4 regions of the Thauera sp. WH-2 genome follow, and region 2 is predicted to be linked to each of the others. Evidence: predicted binding sites of a transcription regulator. Region 2 holds the regulator's gene; each other region holds the start of a gene.

Evidence for each region. Region 2 encodes sigma-54, which starts transcription at its own class of promoters, with help from an activator protein. Its sites were predicted from a motif close to TGGCACGCTTNCTGCTNA; they were not measured.
Region 1: ACNKW1_RS05195 (bactofilin family protein) is a predicted target of sigma-54. The motif match lies at 2,014-2,031, and genes of this name have one in related genera.
Region 3: ACNKW1_RS10100 (HupE/UreJ family protein) is a predicted target of sigma-54. The motif match lies at 1,595-1,612, and genes of this name have one in related genera.
Region 4: nirB (nitrite reductase large subunit NirB) is a predicted target of sigma-54. The motif match lies at 1,425-1,442, and genes of this name have one in related genera.

What each region holds. Positions count from the first base shown of each region.
Region 1 is NZ_JBLWFG010000002.1:208,015-211,173, reverse strand. Features, by position in the region: gene ACNKW1_RS05205 (hypothetical protein) at 1-274, opposite strand, end outside; gene ACNKW1_RS05200 (ATP-binding protein) at 267-1,673, opposite strand; gene ACNKW1_RS05195 (bactofilin family protein) at 2,083-2,715, shown strand; gene ACNKW1_RS05190 (lytic transglycosylase domain-containing protein) at 2,724-3,159, opposite strand, start outside.
Region 2 is NZ_JBLWFG010000003.1:12,132-15,290, reverse strand. Features, by position in the region: gene hprK (HPr(Ser) kinase/phosphatase) at 1-307, opposite strand, end outside; gene ptsN (PTS IIA-like nitrogen regulatory protein PtsN) at 276-761, opposite strand; gene hpf (ribosome hibernation-promoting factor, HPF/YfiA family) at 902-1,225, opposite strand; gene ACNKW1_RS06605 (RNA polymerase factor sigma-54) at 1,243-2,700, opposite strand; gene lptB (LPS export ABC transporter ATP-binding protein) at 2,722-3,159, opposite strand, start outside.
Region 3 is NZ_JBLWFG010000005.1:95,076-98,234, forward strand. Features, by position in the region: gene ACNKW1_RS10095 (amino acid ABC transporter substrate-binding protein) at 1-676, opposite strand, end outside; gene ACNKW1_RS10100 (HupE/UreJ family protein) at 940-1,530, opposite strand; gene ACNKW1_RS10105 (sensor histidine kinase) at 1,685-3,085, opposite strand; gene ACNKW1_RS10110 (nickel-dependent hydrogenase large subunit) at 3,121-3,159, opposite strand, start outside.
Region 4 is NZ_JBLWFG010000004.1:89,641-92,799, reverse strand. Features, by position in the region: gene ACNKW1_RS08575 (nitrate- and nitrite sensing domain-containing protein) at 1-1,187, shown strand, start outside; gene nirB (nitrite reductase large subunit NirB) at 1,610-3,159, shown strand, end outside.

The DNA of each region.
Region 1 (3,159 bases), on a different contig from region 2:
GGCCTTCGAGCGCACGGCGGGCCTGCTGCAGCCGCGCCTGTCCGGGCTGCAGAGCCTGCACTGCGGTATGCAGACGTTCCTGGGCGGCTTCATGTGCGCTGGCGTCGGCGGGCGCGGTGACGATTGCCCCGGGGGATGTCGTGCGATCGTGGAGGCCGGTGCAGCCGGCCAGGGAGATGCAGGCCATCGCCGTGGCCCGGAGCAGGAGCGTGGCGGGGCGGCGGTGGCCGGTGAGGTGGTGGCCGGTGAGGTGGGCACGGTGCTGTTCAGGCATATGGCAGCTCGATTCGGAAATGCGCCCCGCAGGCGCTCGGGAGAGCACGTACCCTGCCCTGGTGGGCCGTGACGAATTCACGCACGATGGCCAGGCCGATCCCGTTGCCCTGGACCGGGGCGGGGGGATTGTGGCGTCCCTGATAGAAGGGTTCGAATACGCGTTCGAGTTCGTCGGGGTCGATGCCCGGTCCTTCGTCCAGACAGTCGACGACGACCTGTTCGCCGTCGCTGCCGGCGAGCAGTTCGATGCGCCCGCCCATCGGGCTGAAGGCGATGGCGTTGGTCAGCAGGTTGGCGAAGGCGATGCGCAGCTTGCCGGCATCGGCGCGCACGGCCGGGGCGTCGCCACGGACATGGATGCTGACCTCCCGGCTCTCGGCAAGCAGGCGCTGTTCGGCGCCGACCTCACGCAGCAGCGGCAGCAGGGCGGTGTCACGCAGATCCAGCCTGCGCGCATCGAACTGGCTCGCGTTGTATTGCAGGAGCTGCTCGATGCGTGACTGCAGCGCCTGCGTACTGTGTTCCAGAATGCTCGCGACCTCGCGCTGGCGCGCGTCGAGCTCGCCGAGCACGCCGTCGGAGAGCAAGGCGATGCCTTCGCGTAGCGAGGCCAGCGGGGTTTTAAGCTCGTGCGAGACGTGGCGCAGCACCCGGTTGCGGTTCGCTTCCAGTTCGGCGAGGCGCAGGCGCAGCCAGTCGAGGCGTTCGCCGAGCTGGCGCAGGTCGGCCGGGCCGGCGATGCGGATCGGCTCACTGAGCCGGTTCTCGCCGAGCGCACCGATCGCCTGCTCGATACGCACGAGGGGGCGCAGCAACCACCAGGCGCTCGCCGCGGCGAGCAGGGCGGAGACGGTGAGCGCGATGGCAATCTGGAGGATCACGCTGTCGCGGGCCGCGTCCAGGGCCTGCAACAGCGACTGGTTGCGCTGCGCGAGATGTGCGCGCAGCTGCCGGTCCAGCGCTGTGGCCTGTACGGACAGGGCGGTGAAGTCCTCGTCGAGGAGTGGCATGGGGGCGCCGCCCTGTCCGGCGAGGATGGTGCGGTGGATGCGCATCGCAGCCTCACGCCAGGCAGCGAGGGGCCCGGAAGGGCTTCCCGCGCTGGATTCGAGGGTGGCGATCGTGATCTGGGCGTCGTCGAGCGCTACCTGGAAGCGCTCGACGAGCGCGTGGTCACCGAGCACGATGAACTGGCGCGCCGCACGCTCGAGATCGACGCTGCGCTCGGACAGTCTTGCGGTAGCGGCGCTCAGCGTCAGTGCGGTGTGGTTTTCATCATGGATCCGGTGGGCCAGGGCTTCGATGCTCAGCCACCCACTCACCGTGATGGTGCTCAGGATGCCGGCCACCAGCAGGAAGCCAAGCAACAGGATGGCGCGGAAGGACAGGCGTGGCATGGAAGCTGCTCTGCGGAAAACGGTGGGGTTTGCTTGAACGCGCGCCCACTCCACGCTTCGTTCGATTCATGACGATCGAGTGGCGCAGGAGCAGCCGACCCGCGCGAGTCTAGGCCAGGAAACGCCCCGGGCAGAGCGTGCAAATGCAAGCCAACGTAAGCGCCGTGCGGGTGTCGCCTGCGGGCGACATGTGCAAGCGCCGGCGCTTCAGCGGCTTGCGTGTCCACGCAGAAAAACTGTCGCCATCGCCCGACAGTTCTTCCCCTGCAGCCTGGATGAGGCTCCGTCCCGCGCCGGACTGCGGTTGCCAAGTATCTGAGCACAATGCCGATTTCTGCGCAGGCATGGTGTTTGCTAGAAGGGTATGGTCTGTAGCGCCAGGGCTGCAGCCCCGACTCAAGGAGAAATCATGTTCAACAAGCCCAATCTGTTCCACAAAAGCAGCGAAACCGCCTCCAGCCGCAGCAACGGGCGCCCGGTGGGGAGCGGCACCGCTGCCAGTTCAGCGACGGCTTTCGGTGAGCGCCAGTCTTCCGCGGCCACGCCGGAGACCGCCCGCACCAGCCCGCAAACAGGCACCACGGCCGGGCGCGACGACGTCGGCGAGCGGTTGGAGGAAAAGGCGGGTGCGCCTGCCGCAGAGGGCACGGGGGAGAGCCGCCTGATCGTTGGCCCGGAGGTAAAGCTCAAGGGCGCCGAGATCCTGGATTGCGACACGCTGGTGGTGGAAGGTCGGGTCGAGGCCACGATGGACAGCCGTGTGCTGCGCATCGCGGAGAAGGGCGCCTACAAGGGTACGGTCGGCATCGACATTGCCGAGATCCACGGCCACTTTGAGGGCGAGCTCACGGCGCGCAAGCAACTGCTGATTCACGCCACCGGGCGCGTGAGCGGCAAGATCCGCTACGGCAAGATCCTGATCGAGGAAGGCGGGGAGTTGTCGGGCGATGTGCAGGCGCTGAGCGCCGTCGCCAAGGAGGGGTTGCGCGCGATCGAAGGCAAACCTGCCGAGCCGCGCCCACTCGCCGCCGTGGCGGGCTGAGGCGACACTCAGCGAGATCGGGTGGCCTCGTTGGGCGGGGGGCGGACCGCCGCGGCGAGTTGCTGGGGCGTCCAGGTCCAGTGCTTTTCCCAGGCGGTGCGCACGAGGTTGGGGTACTGCGGTTTGCCCAGGCTGCCGTTGTAGCGGCCGAGGGCGCGGAAGAGGTCACCCTTCTCGATGTCGAGGTAGTGGCGCAGGATGGTGCAGCCGTAACGCAGGTTGGTGCGCATGTGAAAGAGGTTGTCGTCCTCGCGGCCGATGACCTTGATCCAGAATGGCATTACCTGCATGTAGCCGCGTGCACCTGCCGACGAGATCGCGTATTTCCGGAAGGCGCTCTCGACCTGGATCAGGCCGAGCACCATCTGCGGGTCCAGCCCGGCACGGGTGGCCTCGTAGTGGATGCTGGTGAGGAGTTCCGTGCGGTAGGCCTCGTCCGGGATG
Region 2 (3,159 bases):
TGCCGTGCAGGATGTTGGGCACCTCGCAGCCGTCGGCGACGATGATGGCTGGCGGGTGCGCCGACAGGATCTCGTTGAGATGGTGAGCGACCTTCTCGTTGGAGTGGCGTTGCGCCCAGGCCAGTTCGGCGCTGCCGAGCACCTGCAGTCGGGTGGGGTGGATCAGATTGAGGTGGCCGACCAGATCAGCCGGCCAGATGCGCTCTTCGCCCACGCTGAGGCGGGCCTCGAGCGGCCCGCTGACGTGGATCAGGCTGAGACTGTCGCGATGGGTCTCATACAGCCGGGTCAGGCTGGTCTGCCGCATGGGCGCCCCAGTTCATGAACATCTGGTGGATGTGTGCCGCATCCGGCGCATTCAGCAGCGCTTCGCGGAATGCGCGATCGCTGAACATCTGCGCAAGTTCGGAGAGCAACTGCAGGTGTGTCTCGTTGGCCTGTTCGGGCACGAGCAGTACGAACAGCATGCTGACCGGGCGGCCGTCCGGCGCATCGAACTGGACTGGCGTGGCCAGGCGCAGGAAGGCGCCCGCTGCATCCTTGAGGCCCTTGATGCGGCCGTGCGGGATCGCGATGCCCTGCCCGAGGCCGGTGGAGCCCAGGCGTTCGCGGGTGAACAGGCTGTCGAAAACGGTGCTGCGACCGATGCCCTGGTTGTTCTCGAAAAGCAGGCCGGCCTGCTCGAAGACGCGCTTCTTGCTGCTGGCGTCGAGGTCGACCACCACATTGGGAAGTGGCAGGAGTTGGGATATCAGGCTCATTCGCAGGTGTGCAAACACGACGCCCCGGTCTTCCAGGTCGCCGGGGCGACTGTCGTTCCGGGGCGGGCGCCGCAGGCGTCGTCAAAACGCGCGCATTATAACCACAACCGCGCCCCGGTCATGGGGCTGTAACGAAAGGCTCAGTCCTCGGGGGTCTGGTGCTTCAGCGACTCGTGGTTGTGCTCGGCCATCTTCTGCTTGTATTTCTGCACCTGGCGGTCGAGCTTGTCGGTCATCGAGTCGATGGCGGCGTACAGGTCGGCATCGTCGCTTTCAACGAAGATGTCCTTGCCGCGCACGTGCAGGGTCACTTCGGCCTTCTGCTTGAGCTTCTCGACGGAGAGGATTACCGCAACGCTGGTGACGTTGTCGAAGTGGCGGATGACGCGATCGAGCTTGGAGGTGACGTAGTCGCGGATGGCCGGGGTAACTTCGACATGATGCCCGGTGATGTTGAGATTCATGGTGACTCCTGTGGTTGTCAGATGGATTTGCGCATGCTGACCGGCGGGATATTGAGGGATTCGCGATACTTGGCGATGGTGCGCCGTGCGACCACGATACCCTGCTGGCCTAGAATCTCGGCAATCTTGGCGTCGGACAGCGGTTTCTTGCTGTCTTCGGCTTCCACCAACTGGCGAATCAGCGCGCGAATCGCCGTGGAAGAGGCCGCCCCACCGGTGTCGGTGGCGACATGACTGCCGAAGAAATACTTGAGCTCGAACACGCCGCGCGGTGTCGCCATGTACTTTTGCGTGGTCACGCGCGAAATGGTCGACTCGTGCAGTTCAAGCTGGTCGGCGATCTCCCGCAGCGTGAGCGGGCGCATGGCCACAGGGCCATGATCGAAGAACTGCCGCTGCTGGTCAACGATGGCCTGGGAAACGCGGAGGATGGTGTCGAAGCGTTGCTGCACGTTGCGGATCAGCCAGCGTGCCTCCTGCAACTGGCCGCCCAGTCCGCCGCCCTGGCCGCGGTTCTGCTGCAGCAGGCTGGCGTACAGGCGGTTGATGCGCAGGCGCGGCATGGCGTCCTGGTTGAGACTGACCGACCAGCGCCCGCGCACCTTGCGTACGACCACGTCGGGCAGCACATAGCGTGTCTCGCTGGTGGAATAGCGCGAGCCGGGGTGCGGGTCGAGGCTGCAGATCAGTGCGTGCGCCGCGCGCAGCGCTTCGTCGTCCGAGCCAGTGAGCTTCTTCAGTTTGGCGAAGTTGCGTTCGGCGAGCAGTTCCAGGTGCTTGGTGGCGACCTCGAGGGCGAGTGCTCGCGTCGCGCACTCTGGCAGTGTGCGCAACTGCAGCGCGAGACATTCCTGCGGCGAGCGCGCGCCGATGCCCGCTGGTTCGAGGTTCTGCACATGGTGCAGGGCAATGCTCAGGTCTTCGAGTTCGATGCCCGATTCGGGCGGCAGCAGTTCGAGTAGTTCCTCAAGCGGCTGGTGCAGATAGCCGTCATCGTCCAGCGCCTCGACGATGAATCGCACCAGCGCGCGGTCGTGATCCGACAGCGGCGACAGGGCGATCTGCTGATCGAGGTGGTCGCGCAGCGAGATGCCGGCGGCCTGAAACTCTTGATAATCGATGTCCTCATCGTCCTCGCTGCGGCTGGAGGCCCCGGTGCCCACGCTGGACCAGTCGATGCTCTCATCCTCGCTGCTGCCCTCTCCGCCTTCGTGCTGCAGAGCCTCGCTGCCGGATTCGGCGGGGCCTTCGCCCTGCGGTGCTTCCTGGTGGGATTGTTCGCTGGGCGTGCTTGCGGCGGCGGGCAGGAACTCGCCTTCGCCCTCCTCGCGCTCGAGCATCGGGTTTTCCAGCAGGAAGCGCTCGATCTCCTGATTCAGCTCGATCGTCGATAGCTGCAGCAGCTTGATCGACTGCTGCAGTTGCGGCGTCAGTGTGAGGTGCTGCGAGAGCTTGAGCTGGAGGCTGGGCTTCATGGCGTGAGCAGGGGCGCGCAGTCAGAGCCGGAAGTGCTCGCCAAGGTAGACCTGGCGCACCTGCTCGTTCTCGATGATCTCGGTCGGTGCGCCACTGGCGAGCACACGGCCTTCGCTGATGATGTAGGCGCGATCGCAGATACCGAGCGTCTCGCGTACGTTGTGGTCGGTGATCAGCACGCCGATGCCGCGCTCCTTCAGGAAGCGGATGATCTTCTGGATGTCGATGACCGCGATCGGGTCCACGCCGGCGAAGGGTTCGTCGAGCAGGATCAGGCGCGGATCGGTGGCCAGCGCCCGGGCGATCTCGCAGCGGCGGCGCTCGCCGCCCGACAGCGAGATCGCGGTGCTGTCGCGCAGGTGGTGGATGCCGAGTTCGATCAGCAGCTCTTCGAGCCGCTCGCCGACCTTGCGCTTGTCCAGCCCCTGCAGCTCGAGCACCGCCTGGATGTTCTCGGC
Region 3 (3,159 bases), on a different contig from region 2:
CGTACTCCTCGGTGCCGAAGTGGTCGTCGAGCACCACGTAGTCGCCGGGCTTCTTGGCGGTGTAGTAGCGGCCCACGACCTCGTCCAGCACCACGGCGTCCAGGCGGCCGGTGGTCAGGTCCATCAGCGCGGTGACGTTGTCGCCGAACTTCTTCAGCTCCTTGAAGGAAGCCGCGATCGGGTCCTTCTGCACCGCGTCGATCGCGCTGCTGCCGTCCTGGATGCCGATGGTCTTGTCGGCGAGGTCGGCCTTGGTCTTCACCGCCGAGTTGGCGGGCACCACGATGATCTGGTGGTTTTCCATGTAGGCGGTGGTGAAGCCGATGTTCTTCCGGCGTTCTTCGGTGATGGTGAGGCCGTTCCACAGCGCGTCGACGCGCTTGCCATTCAGCTCCGCCTCCTTGGCGCTCCAGTCGATCGGCTTGAACTCGACTTCGATACCGAGGCGCTTGGCGGCTTCCTTGGCGAGGTCGATGTCGAAGCCGACGAGTTCGTTCTTCTCGTTGCGGAAACCCATCGGCGGGAAGTTGTCGTCGAGGCCGATGACGATCTTCGTGGGGGCGGTCGGCGCGGGGGCGGCGGACTGCGCGGCGGGGGCGCTGTCGTTGTTGCCGCAACCGGTCAGCAGGGCGCCGGCGGTGAGGGAGAGCATCAGCAGGGAAGAGAATTTGTTCATGATCCGACTCGGAAAGGACTGGGAAAGAGCGCCTGCACCCGCATGGGCGTGCGCCCGTGAACCGACTTTACGCTGCGGCGCGGCACGCAAAGGCGCGATTCTCCCCGTGAAGCCGTGATCGGGCAACCACTGCGCCACGGCTGCGTGCAGACATAAAAGAAACCCGCCACCCGTGGAAGCGGGTGGCGGGTGAGCGCAAGACCGGTTGGCCGAGGGGGTGAGAGAGAGGCCCTGCTCCCGGTTTTGGGCGCCCGAAGGCGGTCTCAGGCGCCCAACAGCAGGGCGCCGGTGCCGGCGATGGCGCCGCCGCTGATGCGCAGCACCGTGCGGCCGAGCGCGCTGTCCGGAACGAGTCGGGCGAGCGCAAAGCCGATCAGGTGAAGGGCGGCGGTGGCGAGGGCGAAGCCAAGGGTGTACGCGAGCACCGAGCCATCGCCCATTTCGGCGTGGTGTGCATGGCCGTGGAAAAGCGCGAAGCCGGTGACCAGCGGAAGCGCGGCGGGGAGCGGCAGGCGGGCCAGGAAGGCGATCAGCAGGCCGAGGACCAGCACCGAGGCGGCGATGCCGGCTTCCACTGCAGGCAATTCGATGGCGAGGGCCGAGAGGGTTGCGCCGGCGAGCATCGCCAGCACGAAGCTGGCAGGGAGCATCCAGCGTGCGCGCTTCTGCTGGCGGGCGGCGAACAGGCCGACGGCCAGCATTGCGAGCAGGTGGTCCAGACCGCCGATCGGGTGGGAGAGGCCGCTTGCGAGGCTGGCAGCGTCGTGGCCAGGGTGGGCGAATACCGGTGCGGTAGCCGAGAGGAGGGCCAGGAGGGTCAGCGGCCGGACGAAGTTGCGACAGGTGGCGTGCATGAGTGTGATTCCTTTGCGGCGTGCGGTCGAAGAACAAGGCTGAGTCAGCGAGGACGCATGACTGCTATCAAGATGCGTGCCAGGTCTGCGTCGGACCTGGAATCCGCAGGCTGCAGTGCCTGCAGTGTTCAAGAGATGGTCGAATGCTTTCCGGTTACTGGGCGTCACCGGCAGCCGATTGACCAGGTGTGCCCTTGTCCTGCGTTCCAGCCAGGGGCAGTGTCAGCACCAGGACTGCGCCGCCCTGCGGGGCGTTTTCGGCCAGCAGTTGCCCGCCATGGCGCTCGACGATGCCATAGCTGATCGACAGCCCGAGCCCGGTGCCCTTGCCTACCGGCTTGGTGGTGAAGAAGGGGTCGAAGATGCGGCCGATCACCGCCTCGGGGATACCCGGCCCGTTGTCGTGAAAGCGCAGTTCCACCTCGCCCTCGCGGAGCGTGGCGCCGATGCGAAGGGTGGGCGGGCCGTCGCCCTGGGTGGCGGCGGCCCAGGCGTTCTCGATCAGGTTGGTGACGACCTGCTGGATGCGCCCGGACGATCCGTGCAGCGGTATGGACCGCGGTAACGCGAGTTCGACGCGGAAGCTCTCGCGTGCGGCCTTGCACACCCAGCGCACTGCGCGCTCGATGACCGCGACCAGATCGAAGTCTTCGGCCTCGCCGCGGTCCATCACGGAGAAGCGTTTCAGACCGTCGACGATCGCCCGCGTGCGCTCGGCGCCTTCGAGGGTGCCCTCGATCAGCGAGGGCAGGTCGGCGAGGATGCGGTCGATGCGCAGCGTACGTCGCGCCTCGTCGATCTCCTTGGCACCGGCGCCGCCGTGAATGTGGCCGATATATTCGGAGAGGCGCTCGGCGTAGCGGCGTAGCGCATGCACGTTGCCGAGGACGAAGCTGATCGGGTTGTTGAGTTCGTGCGCGACGCCTGCAACCAGGCGTCCGAGCGAGGCCATCTTCTCGGCATGGAGCAACTGCTGCTGGGTGCGCTTGAGATCTTCATGCGCCTGATGCAGCGCCTCGTAGGCACGACGCAGCTCCCCAACCGGCCGCCCGGTGATGACCATGCCGAGCGACTTGCCGACGGCGCTGAAGCGCGGCGTACAGTTCAGCGACACCGGCACGGCGCTGCCGTCACGCGCGCGCAGCGGCAGCTCGCAGTCATGCACTTCCCTGGGACCTTGTTCGAGCAGGCGTCGGCGCGCCTCGGCGGCGGCTTGCGGATCCGCGAACAGTTCCATCATCGGCGTGCCGCGCAGGTCGTCGATGCTGCGCCCGCAGAAGGCCTCGAGCGAGCGGTTCGCGTCCTGGATCACGCCGTTGCGGTCGCACACCAGCATGATGTCGGACATTGAGGTGAGCACCGAGAAGATGAACTGCTGTGACTCTTCGAGCTTGGCGTTCTTCTGCTCGAGCGCGACCTCGTACTGCAGCAGGTCGGAGTACACCTCGTCCATCTTGTCGATGACCTCCAGCCACACGTCCTCGCTCACGCCGACGAGTTCGCCGGGGTGGGCGGTGTGCTGCAGCGGCGGGGTCGGGCTGTCGTCCTGGGACATGATCGGGTCTCCGGTCGGGCAGACGGGCGGTTCGGTCAATGCACCGTGCACGACATGCACGGATCGAAGGAGCG
Region 4 (3,159 bases), on a different contig from region 2:
CGGGCGTGCGCTTCGGTCCGGAGCGGAAAGAGCATGCCGAGGCAAGCCGCAGCGCGGAGGCGGCCGTGCGCGCCTGGCTGGGGCGGCCGGAGATCCGTGACGCCGTGCCAGGTTTCGCTGTGGCCGGCGGCGCTCGGCTGTTTACCCGTATCGCCCTTGCGCTGCACCGCGTCGACATGCTCCCCGATCTGCGCGAGGCGATCGTGCGCCAGCGCTGCTCAGTCGCCGAGGCGACAGCGCACTTCAGGCGGACCATCGCCGCCCTGCTGGCGCTGGTGTTCGAGGCGGCGGACGTGGCAGCTGATCCCGCGATTTCACGGCTGCTCGTGGCGCTGTTCAACCTCATGCAGGGCAAGGAACTCGCTGGCCAGGAGCGTGCGCTGGGCACTGCAGTGTTTGCTGCGAAGGCCGATCCGGCAGTGGATGGCCCGCCGCTGCTGTACCTGATCGAGGGCCAGGAGGCGTGCTTCCAGCGCTTCGAGGCCTTTTCTCCGGAGGATGTGCGGACGGCCTGGCGGGGCGTGCAGCAGGCGATGCCGCTCGTCGAACTGGAGCGCCTGCGCCGCAAGCTGCTTGCAGATGGGCAGGATGCTGCGGGCGTGCCCGAGCGGGCCCAGGACTGGTTTGCCTGCTGCTCGCTGCGCCTCGACCGCGTGCGGGAGGTCGAAGTGCTGCTTGGTGTGGCACTGAGGACGGAATGCCTGCGGCGCAGCGAGGCCCTGCAGGCAGATCCGGATGACCCGCAGCGGCTCGCATCTGCACTGGACGGACTGGTGGGACTGGACGCCGCAGGGGCCACGCCCGGCGTGCGCATGGGTGAAGAAGGGGCGGAGGAAGGATGCGCCGGTGAGTTCGGCGGGCTGGATGGTGGGCTGGAGGGCGGGGCGGGCAGGCCCGCGGTGCCCGATCCGATGGGGCGCCGTCTGGCCGCTTCGATCGTCGATGTACTGCATGCGCAGTCGCGCCGGCTGCAGGCGATGAGTGACGAACTCGCTGCCGTACGTGCGAGCCTGGAGGAGCGCAAGCTCGTCGAGCGCGCGAAGGGGGTGCTGATGCGCCACCAGGGGCTCGCCGAGGATGAGGCCTACCGCCTGCTGCGGCAGACGGCGATGAACCAGGGGCGCCGCATCGTCGAGGTTGCCGAGGCCGCGCTCGCGATGGAGGCATTTCTGCCGGGGCGGAGCTGAGGACAGCCTGCTGCGTTGCGATGGCTGGGCTCCAGCCGCGGCATTGCGTTGCGGGGCGTGAGCCATGCGCGCCTGAGCTGCTGGTGCGGATTGCACCATCGGCGTGCATCGGGGCTTGACTGCTGCACTGCAGCAGTGCGGTCGAAGACGTTGCGAGGCCGGACGTTCGTGCGAGCTGCAGCGCAGAAACCGGATCTATGCCCCGGATTCCGGGCCTGTGCTGCGGCCTGCCCGGCTTGGCATGTTTGATGCTTTGAAGTGTTCAGCAACCGGCCAAAGGCGGTCGGGCACCCGGCAGCGAGCGCTGCCCAGAACTTTCCAGCTTCAGGACAACGGCGTCCATTCCGCTACGGCCCAAAGGGCTGGGCGGAGTGGGCGCCGTTTCCGTTTCGAACGTACTGGCCTTGTCGCGGAGAAGCACCATGAAGAAGATGAAACTCGTCCTTGTCGGCAACGGTATGGCCGGCGTGCGCACGATCGAAGAGCTGATCAAGCTCGCGCCCGACCTCTACGACATCACCGTGTTTGGTGCCGAGCCGCACGGCAACTACAACCGCATCCTGCTCTCGCCGGTGCTGGCAGGCGAGATGACCCTGCCCGAGATCATGCTCAACGATCTCGACTGGTACCGCGACAACGGCATCAAGCTGCATGCGGGCAGCACGGTGACGAAGATCGACCGGGTGAGGCGCAGGGTGGTCGCCGAAGCCAAGGACGGCAGCGTCACCGAGGCCGACTACGATCGGCTGCTGCTCGCTACCGGCTCAACGCCCTTCATCCCGCCCATCCCCGGCAACGATCTGCCTGGCGTGCTCGGTTATCGCGACATCGCCGATACCGAGGCGATGATCGAGGCCGCCGGCAAGTACCGCCACGCGGTCGTCATCGGTGCCGGCCTGCTCGGCCTGGAGGCCGCCAATGGGCTGATGCTGCGTGGCATGGACGTGACCGTGGTGCACATCGGTGACTGGATCATGGAGCGCCAACTCGACAAGGTGGCAGCCGACATGCTGCAGGCCTCGCTCGAAGCCAAGGGCATGAAGTTCCTGCTCGCACGCCAGACCGAGGCGCTGCTGCCGGCGCGCAGCGCCCATGGCGACACCGGCGGCGAGGAGGGTGCCGGGGGTGCCGGGCGCGTGGGTTCGGTGCGCTTCAAGGACGGCATGGAGATCGCCGCCGACCTGGTGGTGGTCGCTGCAGGCATCCGGCCCAACTACGCGCTCGCCGAGTCGGCCGGCCTGTACTGCGGCAGCGGGCGGGTGCGTGGCATCCACGTCTCCGACACCCTGCAGACCGTCACCGATCCGCGCATCTACGCGGTCGGTGAGTGCGTGGCGCACCGTGGCGTCGCCTACGGCCTGGTGGCGCCGCTGTTCGAGCAGGGCAAGGTGTGCGCCAACCACCTCGCCAACCATGGCATTGGGCGCTACCTCGGCTCGGTGACCTCCACCAAGCTCAAAGTGACTGGCATCGACGTGTTCTCGGCGGGCGACTTCAGTGGCGGCCCGGGCACCGAGGACATCGTGCTGCACGACAAGCTGGGCGGCGTGTACAAGCGGGTGGTGCTCAAGGACGACCGCATCGTCGGCTCGGTGCTGTACGGCGACACCGCCGACGGTTCCTGGTACTTCCAGCTCATGAAGGACCGCCAGAGCGTTCATGAGCTGCGCGGCCAGCTCATGTTCGGCCAGAACCGCTTGGGCGACGCCGGCCACAAGGGCGAGAACCGCGCCGCCACCATGCCCGACAGCGCCGAGGTGTGCGGCTGCAACGGCGTGTGCAAGGGAACCATCGTTAAGGCGATCAAGGAGAAGGGCCTGTTCTCCCTCGACGAGGTGAAGAAGCACACCAAGGCGGCATCGTCCTGTGGCTCCTGCACCGGGCTGGTCGAGCAGATCCTCGCGTCCACGGTGGGCGGTGCCTACCAGGCGGTGAGTGCGAGTGACAAGCCGGTGTGCGCCTGCACCGAGCA